Regions from separate parts of the Geodermatophilus sp. SYSU D01105 genome, predicted to be linked through region 3. Evidence: riboswitches for the same ligand, from Rfam matches in the RefSeq annotation. Region 3 holds a riboswitch; each other region holds the start of a gene.
The links. Region 3 has a riboswitch for S-adenosylmethionine ahead of ACI79I_RS21305 (GNAT family N-acetyltransferase). Riboswitches for the same ligand answer to the same signal wherever they lie in the genome.
Positions count from the first base shown of each region.

Region 1: linked by a shared signal. The riboswitch ahead of ACI79I_RS16160 (bifunctional o-acetylhomoserine/o-acetylserine sulfhydrylase) and the one ahead of ACI79I_RS21305 (GNAT family N-acetyltransferase) in region 3 are both predicted to bind S-adenosylmethionine.
Region 2: linked by a shared signal. The riboswitch ahead of ACI79I_RS15755 (aminotransferase class V-fold PLP-dependent enzyme) and the one ahead of ACI79I_RS21305 (GNAT family N-acetyltransferase) in region 3 are both predicted to bind S-adenosylmethionine.

Region 1 covers NZ_JBJGYR010000016.1:70,933-73,183, forward strand. The annotation lists gene ACI79I_RS16155 (zinc-dependent alcohol dehydrogenase family protein) at 1-916, opposite strand, end outside; SAM riboswitch class IV at 1,032-1,147, shown strand; gene ACI79I_RS16160 (bifunctional o-acetylhomoserine/o-acetylserine sulfhydrylase) at 1,191-2,251, shown strand, end outside.
Region 2 covers NZ_JBJGYR010000015.1:131,040-133,290, reverse strand. The annotation lists gene ACI79I_RS15755 (aminotransferase class V-fold PLP-dependent enzyme) at 1-1,245, opposite strand, end outside; SAM riboswitch class IV at 1,279-1,392, opposite strand; gene ACI79I_RS15750 (LLM class flavin-dependent oxidoreductase) at 1,620-2,251, shown strand, end outside.
Region 3 covers NZ_JBJGYR010000028.1:4,926-7,176, forward strand. The annotation lists gene ACI79I_RS21300 (amino acid ABC transporter permease) at 1-280, opposite strand, end outside; gene ACI79I_RS21305 (GNAT family N-acetyltransferase) at 277-810, opposite strand; SAM riboswitch class IV at 1,122-1,232, opposite strand; gene ACI79I_RS21310 (FAD/NAD(P)-binding protein) at 1,451-2,251, shown strand, end outside.

The DNA of each region.
Region 1 (2,251 bases), on a different contig from region 3:
CCGCGGCGATGAGGCCCAGCAGCCCGGGATAGGCGTGCGCGGCCATGCCGTGGCTGCCCAGCAGCTGCAGCTCCAGGGCGATCACCCGATCCATCGGCACCGCGGGCCTCCCCTGGGCCGGTGGCAGCAGCCCGACCTGCACGTGCCGGCCGCGCGGGCGCAGGCACCGGACGGAGTTCTCGCAGGTGACCGCGGCGCCGAGCGCGTCGAGGGAGACGTGCGCCCCGCCGCCGGTCAGCTCCGCGACCGCCGCGACGACGTCCCCTCCGCCACCCACCGTGGACTCCGCGCCGAGCTGCCGCGCGAGCTCCCGGGCCCCCGTGGAGACGTCGACGGCGACCACGCGGGCACCCGCGGCGGCGGCGACCTGCACCGCGGAGAGCCCCACGCCGCCGCAGCCGTGCACGGCCACCCACTCGCCGGGGCGCACCGCGGCGACCTGCACGACCGCGCGGAAGGCGGTGGCGTACCGGCAGCCCAGGCTCGCCGCGGTCGTCTCGTCGAGCTCCTCGGGCAGGCCCACCAGGTTGACGTCGGCGGCGTCCAGGGCGACGTGCTCGGCCAGCGAGCCCCAGGAGGTGAAGCCGGGCTGGGTCTGGCGCGGGCAGACCTGGTGGTCCCCGGCGGCGCACTGGGCGCACCGGCCGCAGGCGTTGACGAACGGCACGGTGACCCGGTCCCCCACCCGCCACCGGCGGACGCCGGCACCGACCGCGGCCACCGTGCCGGCCAGCTCGTGCCCGGGCACGTGCGGCAGGACGACGTCGGGGTCGTGGCCCTGCCAGGCGTGCCAGTCGCTGCGGCAGATCCCGCTGGCACCGACCCGCACGACGACGCCGTCCGGGGCGGGGTCGGGAACGGGCACCTCCCGCACGGTCAGCGGGCCGCCGAAGCTGTCGAAGACGAGTGCGCGCACGGCGCCAGCCTGCCGGACCGCCGCGGGACCGCCCTCGCGGCCCGGGCCCGGCCGGGCGCAGGCGCAGGTGGGGGGCGTGTGCCCCGCCGGCGCCACCTGCCTAGGATCACGCCTGGCTCACGAGAGGCAGTGCGAAGCACCTGGCTGGCTGCCCGGCAACCTCGACTCCGTCCGAGGTGCTCCAGGGGAAGAGCCGGTCGGTCGGCGCCCGCCGTCCGGCAAGGACGGAGATCCCCGTGCGCCGCGGGGTCTCCCGACGAGAGGAGACCGGCGCATGACCGACCCGCAGAGCTGGAGCTTCGAGACCCGGCAGATCCACGCCGGTACGAGCCCGGACCCGACGACCGGCGCCCGCGCCCTGCCGATCTACGCGACGACGAGCTACCAGTTCCGCGACGCCCAGCACGCCGCTGACCTGTTCGCGCTGGCCGAGATGGGCAACATCTACACCCGGATCATGAACCCGACGCAGGACGCGCTGGAGCAGCGCGTCGCCTCGCTGGAGGGCGGCGTCGCGGCGCTGGCCGTCTCCAGCGGGCAGGCCGCCGAGACCCTCGCGATCCTCAACATCGCCGAGGCCGGCAGCCACGTCGTCGCCTCCGCCTCCCTGTACGGCGGCACGTACAACCTGCTGCACCACTCGCTGCCCAAGCTGGGCGTCAGCGTCTCCTTCGTCGAGGACCCCGACGACCCGGAGAACTGGCAGTCGCTGGTGCAGGAGAACACCAAGGCCTTCTACGCCGAGTCGATCGGCAACCCGAAGGGCGACGTGCTCGACATCAGCGCGGTGGCGGAGGTGGCCCACCGCAACGGCGTCCCGCTGATCGTCGACAACACCATCGCCACGCCCTACCTGATCCGGCCGATCGAGTTCGGCGCCGACGTCGTCGTGCACTCGGCGACCAAGTACCTGGGCGGTCACGGCACCGCGATCGCCGGCCTCATCGTCGACTCGGGCAACTTCGACTGGCGGAACGGCAGGTTCCCCGGCTTCACCGAGCCCGACCCCACCTACCACGGCGTCGTCTACGCCGACCTGGGCGCCCCGGCCTACGCCCTCAAGGCGCGCGTGCAGCTGCTGCGCGACCTGGGCCCGGCCATCTCCCCGTTCAACGCCTTCCTCGTGGTCCAGGGCATCGAGACCCTGTCGCTGCGCATGGAGCGGCACGTGGCCAACGCCCAGCGGGTCGCGGAGTTCCTCGAGGGCCACGACGCGGTCGACCGGGTCAACTACCCCGGGCTGCCGTCGTCCCCCTGGCACGCGGCGCAGCAGAAGTACGCACCGCGCGGCGCCGGCGCCGTCCTCACCTTCGAGCTGCACGGCGGGGTGGAGGC
Region 2 (2,251 bases), on a different contig from region 3:
CTCGCCCAGGAACGCGACCAGGCCGTCGAGCAGCCGGTCGACGTCGGCCGCCGTGGTGGCCACGCCGACGCTGGCCCGCAGCGCCCCCTCGGGGATCCCGAGCCGGTCGAGCAGCGGGTGGGCGCAGAACCGGCCGTCCCGCAGGCCCACGCCGTGCTCGGCCGACAGGACGGCGGCCACCAGCCCCGGGTCGGCGCCCTCGACGGTGAAGCCCACGACGCCGGTGGGCGTGGTCGAGTCGGGCCAGATCCGCAGCCGTCGCACGCCGGGCAGCGCGTCCAGGCCGGCCTCCAGCCGCGCGCGCAGGGCCCGCTCGTGCGCCTCGAGGGCCCCCTCCGGCAGCGCGGCGAGCGTGTCGCAGGCGGCCGCCAGCGCCACCGCGCCGAGCACGTTCGGCGAGCCGCCCTCGTGCCGGTGCGGCGCCGGGGCCCAGGTGGTCTCGGCCACGGTCACCGCCTGCACCGCCCCACCGCCGGCCAGGTGGGCCGGCGCGGCGTCGAGCCAGTCGCGGCGGCCGACCAGGGCCCCGGTGCCGTAGGGCGCGTAGAGCTTGTGCCCCGAGAACGCCACGTAGTCCGCGCCGGTGGCCGCGAGGGAGAACCCGCGGTGCGGCACCAGCTGGGCGCCGTCGACGGCCACCCGCGCGCCGGCGGCGTGCGCCAGCGCGACGACGTCGGCCAGCGGCAGCGCCTCCCCGGTCACGTTGGAGGCGCCCGTGACCGCGACCAGGGCGTACCGGGAGGCGGCGAGCTCGGCCGCCAGGGCCCGCAGGGTGGCGGTCACCGTCTCCCGGATCGGCAGGACGGTCGTGGCCGCGCGGCGCTGCCACGGCAGCAGGTCGGCGTGGTGCTCGCAGTCGAGGACGAGCACCCGCTCCCCCGGTGGCACGCACCCGGCGAGCAGGTTGAGCGAGTCGGTGGTGTTCCGCGTCAGCACGCAGACGTCGTCGGGGCGGGCGCCGACGAACGCGGCGACGGTGTCGCGCGCGGACTCGTAGAGCGCCGTCGAGACCTGCGACAGGTACCCGGCGCCCCGGTGCACGCTCGCGTACAGGGGGAGCGCCTCGGCGACCCGGCCGGCCACCGCGGTCAGCGCCGGCGTGCTGGCCGCGGTGTCGAGGTCGGCGTAGCGGACCCACCCCGACGGCACGAGCGGCACCGCGGTGCCCGCGCCGACCACCGGCAGCAGCGGGCCCTCCGGCGCGGCGGGGACGACGGCGGGGCGGGACAGGACAGCGCCGGTCACGCGGGCCTCCTCGGTTCGGGGACCCGGTCGGCGGGTCCGCGCTTGCGGGGACCGGTCGGCACCCGCCTGGTCGTCACCCGGGGCACCCCATCGCGGAGGAAGGGTTGCCGGCCAGCGAGCCGGGGCTTGTCGCTGGCGCTCATGACCTGCCGAGGAGCCTGACACGACCCCCTGTTCCCGTCAAACCCGATCGGGATGGTAGAGATATGTCCGTGCCCGTCCTCCCCGTCCTCACCGCCGCCACGCCGCGGCTGGTCCGTCGGGTGCACGTGGACCTGGGCCGCGTCTGGTCGGCCCGCTGTCGCTGACGGCGCCCCCGTCCACCCCCTCCGGCCGCCGTCCCGCGCGGCCGCTCATCCCTCCGAGGACCACCCGTGCCGATCGAGTTCCTGGGCATCGCAGCCACCAACGACGGATCCGAGACCACCCCGCGCTCCGGGCCGAGCTTCGACAAGCAGTTCACGCTGCGACTCGGCCGCGCGCACGAGGACTGGGGGTGGGACCGCGTGCTGTTCGCGTACGGCTCCGGCTCCCCCGAGCCGGCCGCCGCCGCCGCGTACCTGCTCTCCCACACCGAGCGGCTGCAGGTGCTGCTGGCCCACCGGCCCAACGTCAGCCACCCGACCTTCGCCGCGAAGACCTTCGCCACCCTCGACCAGATCGGCGACGGCCGGCTGACGGTGCACTTCATCACCGGGGGGACCGACCGCGAGCAGCAGCGCGAGGGCGACCACCTCACCGAGGACCAGCGCTACGGCCGCACCCGCGAGTACATCCGGATCGTCAAGAAGGCCTGGACCTCGGGCGAGCCGTTCGACTGGGACGGCGAGCACTACCGGTTCGCCGACTTCGTGAGCGACGTTTTCCCGGTGCAGCAGCCCCGCCCCGACGTCTCCTTCGGCGGCTCGTCGGAGGCCGCCTACGCCGCCGGCGGGGCCGAGGCCGACGTCTTCGCCCTGTGGGGTGAGCCGCTGGCCGACACCGCGGCGCAGATCGAGCGGGTGCA
Region 3 (2,251 bases):
GGGCGAAGCCGAGGACGGCGGTGATCAGCGTCAGCTGGATCGTCGTCCAGACGCCGCGGACGATCGACTCCTCGGTGAGGTAGGCGGCGACGACGTCCCACTCCCACCGGGGGTTGGTGACCAGCGAGTTGACCACCATCGCCAGCAGCACGGCGACGACGGCGGTGGCCACCCAGCGGCCGAGGTGCCGCGCCGGCACCACCGTCAACTGGTCGTAGGGCGTCCCGGACGGCCGGGGAGCGGCGGTCTCCGCGGTGGGCCGGGGCACGAGCGTGGTCATGCGGGGTCTCCCAGGGACTTCTCGAAGGCGTACCCGAGCTGGCCGGGGGGCAGGGTGCGCAGGGTCGCCAGGTCGGTGGGGCGGGGGACGGCGGGGTCGAACAGCGGCGTCCAGCCGGCGGCCAGGTAGAGGGCCCTGGCCTCGGGCTGGCGGGGGCCGGTGGTCAGGTACATGCGGGTGTAGCCGCGGCCCGCGGCCCGGGCCTCGAGCTCGGCGAGCACCCGGCGGGCCAACCCCCTGCGGCGGTGTGCAGCGGCGGTCCACATCCGCTTGACCTCGGCGGTGCCCGGGTCGGCGTGCCGGCGGTAGGCACCGCCGGCGACCGGGGCGCCGTCCTCCAGCAGCAGGAGCAGCTCGCCGTGGGGCGGGAGGAACTCCGCGGCGGGGTAGCGGGTGAGCTCGGCCGCCGCACCGCCGTACAGGTCGCCGTAGCGGCTGTCGTACTCGTGCAGCAGCTCGGCGAACAAGGGCGCGGCCAGCGGGTCGTCGGGGTGGACGGTGACGACGGCCAGCCCGGGCGCGGCGGTCACCGGGCCACCCGCGAGGGAGGGTGGACGACGCCGGGCAGGGGGGTGCGGGACATGCGGGTGCTCCCAGGGACGAGCGGGTGGGGGTGCGCGGGCACGCCGCCGGCACCGCGCGGGGGGCGGTGGACAGGAGCGGGCGGTGCCGCGGGACCGGCCGGAGCCGGTCAGGAGAGGGAATGCCTCAGCGACAGAGGGCGCTGTCGGTACGCAGGAGGTCGATCGTGGGTCGGCCGACCAGGACGGTCGAACGGTCCCGCACGCTCGGCGTGCTCCGGCAACTCACTGCTGGTGCTCCTCGGTCAGAGCCCGGGAGGGCTGCGGACTTGCGGACGCGGGCGCGTCCGCCAGGTCGTCACCCGGGGCACCCCGTCGCAGCGGAGGGTTGCCGGCCAGCGAGCCGGGGCTTGGTGCTGGCACTCAGGACCTGGCCGGGACCATAGGCGGCGAGCCGCCTACCCGTCAATCCCGATCGATTTGGTAGACATTGCAGCGGCGCACACCGAGGTCCGGAGGGAGGAGGCGGCGTGACCCGACCGGAACTGGCGCAGCGACGGCACGTCGACCTGCTCCGCACCTGCAGCGCCCTGTGTCCGGCGGACTGACCGCCCCCCGTCGTCCGACCCCGGCACAGGAGCGCTCCCGCATGTCCCTGCCCGATCCCACCCGCCTGCCCACCCTGTGCATCGTCGGCGCCGGCCCGACCGCCGTCGGCGTGCTCGAGCGACTCGTCGCCTCCGCACCCGAGCTGTCGGCCGGGCCCCGGCTGCAGGTCCACCTCGTCGACCCGTTCCCACCGGGTGGCGGCCGGGTGTGGCGGGCCGCCCAGCCGGAGCTGCTGTGGGCCAACTCCCTGGTCGGCGACGTCACCGTGCTGCCCGACCCGTCGGTCGTCGTCGACGGCCCCGTGGGCGAGGGGACGACGCTGTGGGACTGGGTGCGCGACGTCGCCCGGGACCGGCCCGCCGGCGACCCGGTCGGGCGGGAGGCCCGCCGGCTGGGGCCGGCGTCCTTCCCGTCCCGCCCGCTGGTCAACGCCTACCTGGGCTGGGTGCTCGAGCGCGTGGTCGCCGGGGCTGCGCCGTGGCTCGACGTCCACCTGCACGCCACCCGGGTCGTCGACGTGGCCGAGGGGCCCGACGGTGCCCGGGTGCGGCTGGCCGACGGCGGCGTGCTCGCCGCTGACGCCGTCGTCCTCGCGCAGGGCCACCTCGAGGCGCGGCCGACGCCGGCCGAGCGCCGGGTGGCCGCGGCGGCGGCCCGGGCCGGCCTGACCTACCTGCCCACCGGCTACACCGCCGACCTCGACCTCTCCGCCCTCGCGCCGGGGGAGGACGTGCTCGTCCGCGGGGCCGGGCTCGCCTTCGTCGACCTGGCGGTGCTGCTGACCAGCGGCCGCGGCGGGCGGTTCCGGCGCGCGGACGACGGCCGGCTGCGCTACCTGCCT